Regions from separate parts of the Phascolarctobacterium sp. Marseille-Q4147 genome, predicted to be linked through region 3. Evidence: riboswitches for the same ligand, from Rfam matches in the RefSeq annotation. Region 3 holds a riboswitch; each other region holds the start of a gene.
What was found. A riboswitch is a leader RNA that binds a small molecule or an ion and turns the genes downstream of it on or off. The one in region 3 is predicted to bind cobalamin.

Region 1 (3,284 bases), 810 kb from region 3:
TGGTAAACAAAACCGTAAGCAGGACAAACAGCGCTGGACTTAACACTTGCTACCTTACCGGATTTAGTCGGATCCGGATAGGTTACAGCATTGGATTCATGCTTATGAACGCCTAACATCATCTGAGCCTTGCCTAATTTCATAGTATCTAACAGAGAAACACCCCAGAAGGTTCTTGTACTGTTATGGAAATTACTGAAGGTAGGAATATTTACGCTCTCATTAGGATTAACGCCACCTGCTAAGGTTCCGCCCAAGCCCTTAAAGTTAGTCAGACCATAACCGCCGACAACACCGGTCCAGGACTTAGACCAGGATTTGTCAACTGCCAAAACCACATCATGTTCAACCTCACCGGTTTTAAAAGTATTCTCAATACCGGTCTGCACATAATACTTATGGCCAGGAGTTCTTCTGGTAAAATATTTGCCTGCATAATTGCCTGCATCATCAAGAATAGTCAAACGGCTGCCTTGACCGGTAATATTTTTACGTAAATTGCTTCTTGTCCAACCGCCGTTAAAGAAGGCCTTAGTGCCGTGACCGATTGCCTGCTCATGGTTCAATACCATCAATGCGCCTTCGGAGGCTTTGGTCATGCCGGGGAAGCTATAATTGTTTTTGGAATTCGGAGCAGAGGGAACGTGAGTCAAAAGACCTTTTTTTACATTATTAGCATCAAAGCCGAACCATCTCATGCCATCATCAACTTCATAATATTGATAACCGACGAGCAAATTGGATTTACTGTCAGCGTCCTGATGGTCAATGTTGGCAAAAATGCTGGAACCCTCTTTGCTTGCTTTATAATGACCGGGATTTCCATTTAATACCTCTGTATTTACTCTGACACCCCATTCTTTATTCTTACCGAATCTTTTACCGATATCCAGATATTCACCTAAGCCGCTTTCACCGGAAAATACTTGTTTATATCTGAATACAGGCTTATCAAGAGCTTTTTTTGTATCAACGTTTACTACCGCAGCAACACCGGTGCCTTCACCTGTGGGGAAGGAGCCGGAAATAGCTTTATTCGGTCCTTCGGTAACCTGAATGCTTTCAGCCATAAAAATCGGAACTGTAAACTGTCCTAACATTCCCGGAACGCCATTCAGATAGAAGAAGGAACCATTGGTAGATTTACCTCTTACAGAAAAAATCACCATGCAGCATGGTACCGGTCTGACGCACGGATGGAATATTTACCAGAATATTATCCAAAGGCTGGTTCATACCGCCAAAGGTTTCCATAGCATCAGCTGTAATATTTGTTTGAGAAAAAGGTACATCCATTACATTTTTATTACCAATGATACCAACGTTACCGGTTCTGGCAACCATGCCACCCGGCAATACATCTGCACTTCCCTCAACAATAACCTCTTCAAGATTACCATGCATAGTTTCCGCACTTGCGCCCATCACAAAGCCTACGCTTGCTACTGCGCACAGCACGGACATAGCCAATGCTTTTTTCTTTTTCATCATACTCATACACCTCATCAAAAATTTATTTTCTAACCTTCGCTGCCGAGCTGTCCTAGTTTCGCGTGCAGCGTCGGTTAAAAGCCATGTGTTGTGGGATTCTCGTTTTCCGGCAATCAAAAACGCCCTTCTGCCAAATTACAGAAAGGCGCACTTATCCCCTAGCAGCCTCCTGTCGCTCGCAGTACACTCCCGTTAACTTTTTCAGGCAATTCTTCTGGCTCAGTTTCCTCGCAAGCCTCGCCTTCCCGGTTGCCCAGTGACATTATTAAGGCTTACTCCACTTTACAGCTGCGTGACAGCGCAGGCTTCGCACCTGCTTATTTATTAAGTCTTTCGACACCTGATAGCTTTAGTTTATTAAGCTAATTTTGTAACATATGTTGCATTTTATATTCAGAATTATAGCACATCTTTATATTCATGTCAAGAAAACACGTTGCTTACGAAAGGTTCCAGATACAATCTATTAATTTCTTGCAAAATAAAAATCAATCATGCTCATTCAACAGTTCTACCTTACTCAAATCCACGCCATAGATTAAAGGCTTGTAGTTTTTCAGTCGTTTATTATACGCAACAATATTCACGTCATTAAAAAGTGGAATAACGGGCTGTTCATAACCAATAATAACTTGCACTCTGTCAAAAACACGCTGTCTTTCCTGCTCATCTGTTATATGCTTCACATTATTCATTAAAGTAATAATCTCATTATTTTTATAACCAAAACGATTGTTGACGTTCAACGCACCGTCAGGCATAACAAATGGATATAAAGCACTGAAGGGATCACCATTTGCCAAGCCTCTTTGAGTGCGCACAATATTGAAATCACCCTTGCGCAGCATTTTCGACAAAGTAGCATATTCTATAGACTTAATCTTTACATCCAAGCCGATTTTCTGCAGCCAATAAGCAATAAGCTCCGCTTCCCCCTTCTGCAAAGGCTCACTGCCGTTGATACAATAAGTAATTTCGCATCTTTCATCGCCTAATACCTCATGCGCTAATCTTTTTGCTTCCTGCAAATCATAGTCTAGTGGCAAAGCCTTATAACCGGGGCTGGTGTAATTTAAGATATTAACCGTCGGCTCAGCATAATCCAAGTACATATTATGCACCAGATTTTTTCTGTCGATTGCAAGGCTTACAGCTCTGCGCATGCGGATATCATTAAAAGGGAACTTGGTACCGTTAAGTCCCAAATAACGAATCATTGTTGATTTATTTGTTCTAACCTCAAAGCGTGGATCTTTTTTTATTTCCTCAGCCAAAAACGGTGGTATCGCATTGATATCTATGACTCCGTCTATTTCTTCCGATTTCAGAGCAGCATAGCGTGTATCCGTATTGGGAATCGTCCGCACAACATACTTAGCTATTCTGCCCTTTTCTCCCCAATAATTATCATTGCGTTGAAGAACTACGTATTTATTTAAAGCATTCTCTGTAATCTTATATGGTCCTGTACCTATCGCAACGCTCTTAAAATTGCCATCTTCTGCAAAGCACTCAGGTGCATAAATAGGACTACCGAAATCAGTCATCTTATATAATTCATTGACATTTGCTTCTTTAAAAAGCAGACGAATAGTATAATCATCCAGCTTTTCATATTTTATAAGAGTCGGATAATACGTTTCCATATTCAAGCCATAAAATGAAGACCGCTTATAACCTTTTTTCATACGATCGAAGTTGGCAATGACAGAATCTGCAGTAAATTTTGTGTCATTGTGAAAATACACATCCTGACGCAGATGAAAAATCCATTCTTTGCCGCCATCACGCAT
Region 2 (3,284 bases), 360 kb from region 3:
CTGGAGCGTATTTCCGGACTGACCAGTGACGAAGCAAAGCAAGAGCTGCTGCAATCCCTCGAGGAGGAGGTTAAGCATGAATCTGCTATGATGGTTAAGGATCTGGAGCAACAGGCTAAGGATGAGGCTGACCGCAAGGCAAGAGAAATTATCTCTCTGGCAATTCAGCGTTGTGCAGCAGACCATGTAGCGGAAACCACCGTTTCCGTAGTAGGCCTGCCTAACGATGAAATGAAGGGCCGCATTATCGGTCGTGAAGGCCGTAACATCCGCACTCTGGAAACCCTTACCGGCATCGATCTGATTATCGATGATACTCCGGAGGCTGTTATTATTTCCGGTTTCGATCCGGTACGCCGTGAGGTTGCCCGTATCGCCCTGGAAAAATTGATTAATGACGGCCGTATTCATCCGTCCCGCATTGAGGAAATGGTTGAAAAGGCACAAAAAGAGGTTGAGCAGAAGATTAAGGAAGCCGGCGAACAGGCTACCTTTGCTGTCGGTGTGCATGGCCTGCATCCCGAACTGATTAAGCTGCTGGGCCGCCTGAAATATCGTACCAGCTACGGTCAGAATGTCCTGAACCATTCTGTTGAGGTTGCTAACCTGGCAGGTGTAATGGCTTCTGAGCTCGGTGTTGACGTTGTTCTGGCTAAACGTGCCGGCCTGCTGCATGATATCGGCAAGGCTATTGACCATGAAATGGAAGGCTCTCACGTTGAAATCGGCGGCGAAATTGCCAAGAAGTTCCGTGAGTCCGACCTGATTGTCAATGCTATTCTGGCGCATCATGGTGACTGCGAGCCTAAGAGTGTTGAAGCTGTTCTGGTATCTGCCGCTGACGCAGTATCTGCTGCCCGTCCGGGTGCAAGACGCGAAACTCTGGAAAGCTACCTGAAGCGCTTAACTCGATTGGAAGAAATTTCTGAGTCCTTTGAGGGCGTTGAAAAATGCTATGCCGTACAGGCTGGCCGCGAAATCCGCATTATGGTTAAGCCGGATGTTATCGATGATGCTTCCGCTGTGCTTCTGGCACGCGATATCTCCAAGAAGATTGAAGCTGAAATGGAATATCCCGGTCAAATCAAGGTTGTTATCATCCGTGAAACCCGTGCTGTTGATTACGCAAAATAACGAGATTCCTGAAAGAGCTGCTTAGGCAGCTCTTTTTTTGCGCCTTAGCAGGATTATAGGAATTGCTGTCGAATATATATACTTGGAATTTTTTTGACAGGTGCGCTGGTTGAGACCGGTGCTGAAAAGGGAATGCCGGTGAGAATCCGGAGCAGTCCCGCTACTGTAAGCGGAGCCCAGGCAATTATGTCACTGACGCAAGTTGGGAAGGCGCTGAGGGCGATGAAGCTAAGCCAGGAGACCTGCCTGTTACGAAGCTTGGAGCCTACGGGAGATAGGCTGGCTTTGGTATGCGTAAATATAGAATTTTTGGCTGCAGCTGCATTTTGTGAATCTCCCGCAAGGGAGCTTTTTTCATATATGCTTAAAATGAAAAGCATGCAGCTTACAAAAACGAAGGGAGGTTGAAATATGCCTGGAAAAATTATTATGGTTACCGGCGGAGCCCGCAGCGGCAAAAGCGAATTTGCAGAACGCTATGTATTGCATTATTCTCCCAAATGCGATTACGTTGCTACAGCAGAAATCTTGGATGAGGAAATGGCGGAGCGCGTGCGTCTGCACCGTCAGCGTCGTGATGCGCGTTGGATTAATCACGAAGCGCCTTATCATGCCGAGCGCACGCTTGAAGCGCTGTCAGCGGAAACAGGAGCGGTTCTGTTTGACTGCCTGACTGTTTATATGTGTAACCTGCTTTACGGCAAGGATGCGCCGGAGGGTGAATTCCTGGAGCGTTGTCAGGTAGTATTTGACGAAATTGACAAGGTGCTGGCAGCAGCACGAAATTGCGGTAAAATCGTTGTCTTTGTTACGAACGAGGTGGGCAGCGGCATTGTGCCGGATAATCAGATGGCGCGTGAATACCGTGACCTTGCCGGTTGGGTTAACCAACGCGTGGCAGATGCGGCTGATCATGTGTATTATTGTGTGGCAGGTCAGGCCGTAGACGTAAAAAAATTGGCTTTTAAATTTGAGGATGAAGGAGAATAACGACTGATATGGAGAAAATCATAATACCTGCTCTGGATGAAGAACGTATGCAAGAAGTGCGGGCAGGCTACGCTAAGATAGACAAGCCGGCAGCCAACTTGGGCAAGCTGGAGGATATGGTTGTAGGCCTTGCAGGCATGATTGGCAAGGATTTACCGGATAAATTAAAGACGGCGATGGTTCTGATGTGCGGTGACCACGGTATTGCGAAATACGGCGTCAGCGCTTATCCGCAGGAGGTTACGCGCCAGATGATTAACGGTTATATGCGCGGCACCGCCGGTGCTACCGTGCTGGCTCGTCATGCGCACGCCGATGTTTTCGTCTGCGATGTAGGCACTGCCTTTGATTTGAGCGATTTGCCCAAGGTTTATCAGAAAAAGGTAGCCTGGGGAACCAATGACTTCACCCAGGGACCGGCGATGACGCGCGAGCAGGCCGAAAAGGCTATTGCCGTTGGCATCGAGATGGCTGATATGTGCATCGACCAAGGCTATAATATGCTTTATACAGGCGAAATGGGCATCGGCAATACAACCTCTACCTCTGCTATTGCCAGCGCCTTTTTAGGCTTGGACCCGCAGCTGACTGTCGGCCGTGGCAGCGGTATTAATGACGAACGCATGAAGATTAAACGTCAGGTTGTTATCGACGGCCTGGCAAAAAATATGCCGCAGCAGGGCGATGCAATGGATATTCTCTGCAAGGTCGGCGGCTATGATCATGCAGGTCTGGCCGGTGTAATTATCGGCGCAGCCCGTCGCCGCGTACCGACAATGGTTGACGGTGTTAATGCTACGGCTGCAGCACTGCTGGCCTACGGCCTCTATCCGCAGTGCCGCGATTATATGCTCTGCTCGCATCTGAGCAGCGATATTTCTCATAAGAAAATGCTGGAGCTGCTGCAGCTTTCGCCGATTGTGGATGCCGGTATGCGCCTGGGCGAGGGCACCGGTGCTTCTCTGGCTATTGTTGTGCTGCAGGCAGCGATGGACGTGTATAATCATTTAAGCAGGTGATGTGATGCGTGATTTTGTAACTTGTCTGGAATTTTTGACCAGAATCCGCTTTTCCAACCGCACGGACTGGCATGATGACGATTTCAGCCGCAGCGTGCCGTACTTCCCTTTGGTCGGTCTGGTAATGGGCGTTTTTATGGG
Region 3 (3,284 bases):
GCTGGTAACGGCATTTCTGGCGATGGCGCCGGGAGGCATAGCCGAAATGTCTTTAGCCGGTATGAGTATGGGTGAGAATGTTTCGATTATCCTGACCTATCAGCTGGTGCGTGTGCTGGTGATAAATATCTTTATCCCGCCGCTGCTGGCATGGTGGTTTAAGGCTAAGCAGGTATAATTTTAGAGGATTGCAGAAAAAATTTTCATGATTTAAGAAAAATTTTTCTTGCAGTCCTCTTTGCTTTTGTATGTAAAATCCTTGTAAAATCGCATGGTGCAAGGCTTTGAAGCATTATAACCATCTATTGGGACACCAAAAGTCCATAGTGGACAAAAACGTCATAAGGTGTTATACTTAATGCATGTTAAGGCAAGACCTTAAAATAAAGCAGAAAGGATGATATAAAAATGACTTTTGAAAAATTTGTTGAAACTCTGTGCAACTTTAAATGGTATATGATTCACTGATTTCGGGAGGTGAGAATAATGCTGGAAAAATTTGTCAAAGTTTTGTATGAAATGAATTTCTACTATATCCATTAACAGGTGGTATAAAAATGAAGATTGCTAAATCGTAAGAACGCTTGCAGCTGAGCTGTAGGCGTTTTTTATTGCCTTAAAGCCTGCTGCTGATATAATAGATTTCTGATTGTATTATATGTGAATTAAACACAAAGAACAGTTAATCAGAAATGAATGCAACTACACATGAGACTGATACATACATGGAATAATAACACAAAAAATAAAAATCAGCAAAAAAGGTTGACAAGGTAAATAGTAACTGCTATAATTAAGACAACAAGTTGATATTGATATTACAGGTGCGAAAGCTCAATAGAGAAGCCGGTGAAAGTCCGGCACGGTCCCGCCGCTGTGACGTGGAGCGTGTTTTGTTTATACCACTGGAGGGGTCCTCTGGGAAGGTGAAACACGTGAAGAAGCGAAGCCAGAAGAACTGCCTGTAAGATGCATCGTCGTTTGACCTGCGAGAGACGGGGAGAGATGTCGTAGAGCTGTAGTATAGGTTTGTGCGCCTAGTAGCTTTTGATATTTCGCCGTTTTTCAAAAGTCCTGCCCATATTGGGTGAAGGATTCTTTTTGAGAAACGGTTTTCTGTTTCTTATGCCATTGAAGGTCACGTGATGGCTGTGACCTTTTGGAGAGTGGCCGGGCCATCGATGTTATCTGTCATACTTGTCCGCGATACTGGACATATCGTGTTTTTCAAATCCCATTCTCAAATTTTTCTTTTAGCTGAGAACATTTCCTTTCTCCTCTCAAGTACGACAGCGTAGGGGTGCGCTGTCGTACTGACAATCCAGCCATCACAAATGTGGTGGCTTTATTTTTTGCTGTTTAAAGGGAGGTTATTGATATGAAAGAATTATATTTGGCAGGCAAAATTGCTGAACTGCTTGCAGCCTTTGAAGGTATGAAAGGCGTTGAAGAAGTTGTTGCCGGACGTGCTAAAGCCAGCGGTGAGCTGGAAGTAAAGTGCGTACGTGTACAATATAACCCCAAAAAGACAGATATCTGCGAGCTTTTGAAAAAATACTTTAATGAAGGGGTAAATCCCTATATCATCGCAGAAGATCCATTGGAACAGGCTGCTGTTATTTACAAGGCTGCCGAAGATGTTCCGCAGATTGAATACTATGCCCGTTTTATGCAGAACCGTGGCGCAGAACCCGGTGCTGCTTTAGGCAACATGATTCTTAATGATACTATGCCTGAAGAAAACGAGCTGCGCAGAGTCCAGATTAATTACGGACGTCTGCAGGAGTTCCTGGCAGATTAAACTGCCTGTTATTTTGTTATATACGGCCTGGACAACCGTGACCGTGTATATAAATGCTGTTTGCTTCTTAAAATCTATCCAAGCAAGGATGCGGCACATGTCCCCTGATGACCGGGTGAGAGCGGTCGGATAGCAGCTGCATCGGCAGACGAGATTGGCTGGAGGTGATATGCGTTTCAGCTTGGTGCTGTGAGCTTTTTCACAGTAATGATTAAATTATTAAAGGAGGATTATTTGAATGGCTGATGAACAACAAAAAACTGCAGCAGTCGTTGATGGCGAAAGACCGTTGACAGACAAAGAACTGGAAGCCATGTTGCGTAAGTCAGAGAAAGTAACCGAATTCCCGGAGGTAACTTTTGATGAATTTACCGAACCCACCTGGGATGAATGGGTGGAGGCATGTAATGCACTGTTGAAGGGCAAACCCTTTGACAAGATCATGTATACCAAAAACTACGAGGGCATTACCTTTGACCCGATTTATACTCGTAAAGGCACTGATGCAATTCTGCCGACCAACGATTATCCCGGTATGGGCGATTTCCTGCGTGGCGCAACTGTTAACGGTTATGTACACGAGCCCTGGGGCATTGCACAAGCTTGCGATGAAACCCTGCCGGCTGAAAACAACGAGCTGCTGAAGGAAGAAATTTCCAAGGGCTCCACTGTTTACAATATCAAACTGGATACTGCAACCAAAAACGGCGTAGACGTTAAAGATGCAGAAAAACCCGGCGATATTGGCGTGAACGTTACTACTGTTGAAGATATGAGCGTTCTGCTGGATGGTCTGAAACTTGACAAATATCCTATTATGATGTACACCGGTGCCGGCGCTAAAAACCTGCTGGCTCTGACTGTTGCTGCTCTGAAGGGCGCTGGTCATGATGTTAAAACCCTGCGCGGTGTTATCGGCGGCGACCCGATCGGCGAGCTGGTAAAAACCGGTAAAACCGAAACCTCTCTGGATGCTTTGTATGATGAAATGGCTGAAACCATTAAATTTGCTAAAGCTAATACTCCGGAGTTGCGCACTGTTTTCATCAACAGTGATGCTTACACCGATGGCGGTGCAGAAGCAGTACAAGAAGTTGCTTACACCTTCGCTACTGCTGTTGAATATGTACGTCAAATGCAAAAACGCGGCGTTGAGCTGCACGACATTGCTAACTCCCTGTACTTCTGCTTCAACCAAGGTGCTAACTTCTTCATGGAAATCGCAAAACTGCGTTCCCTGCGTATGATTTGGGCAGCTATTATGGAAGCATTCGGTGCTGAAGAAGCAGACCGTGCTATTAAAGTTCATGGCCGTTGCGCTCGCTTCACCAAAACCGTTGTTGACCCGTATGTAAACATGCTGCGTAACTGCACCCAAACCTTCTCCAGCGTTGTAGGCGGCGTTTGCACTTATGACAACCCGCCGTTTGACGAGCTGATCCGTAAAGGCGACGTATTCTCCCGTCGTATCGCTCGTAACCTG

Region 1: linked by a shared signal. The riboswitch ahead of KAH19_RS06500 (hypothetical protein) and the one ahead of KAH19_RS02605 (conserved domain protein) in region 3 are both predicted to bind cobalamin.
Region 2: linked by a shared signal. The riboswitch ahead of cobU (bifunctional adenosylcobinamide kinase/adenosylcobinamide-phosphate guanylyltransferase) and the one ahead of KAH19_RS02605 (conserved domain protein) in region 3 are both predicted to bind cobalamin.

The regions. Positions count from the first base shown of each region.
Region 1 is NZ_CP072874.1:1,378,372-1,381,655, reverse strand. Features, by position in the region: gene KAH19_RS06505 (TonB-dependent siderophore receptor) at 1-1,169, opposite strand, end outside; gene KAH19_RS06500 (hypothetical protein) at 1,144-1,491, opposite strand; cobalamin riboswitch at 1,678-1,850, opposite strand; gene KAH19_RS06495 (ABC transporter substrate-binding protein) at 1,980-3,284, opposite strand, start outside.
Region 2 is NZ_CP072874.1:199,483-202,766, reverse strand. Features, by position in the region: gene rny (ribonuclease Y) at 1-1,134, shown strand, start outside; cobalamin riboswitch at 1,216-1,399, shown strand; gene cobU (bifunctional adenosylcobinamide kinase/adenosylcobinamide-phosphate guanylyltransferase) at 1,546-2,124, shown strand; gene cobT (nicotinate-nucleotide--dimethylbenzimidazole phosphoribosyltransferase) at 2,133-3,143, shown strand; gene cobS (adenosylcobinamide-GDP ribazoletransferase) at 3,148-3,284, shown strand, end outside.
Region 3 is NZ_CP072874.1:563,987-567,270, reverse strand. Features, by position in the region: gene KAH19_RS02610 (AbrB family transcriptional regulator) at 1-178, shown strand, start outside; cobalamin riboswitch at 806-981, shown strand; gene KAH19_RS02605 (conserved domain protein) at 1,379-1,801, shown strand; gene KAH19_RS02600 (acyl-CoA mutase large subunit family protein) at 2,040-3,284, shown strand, end outside.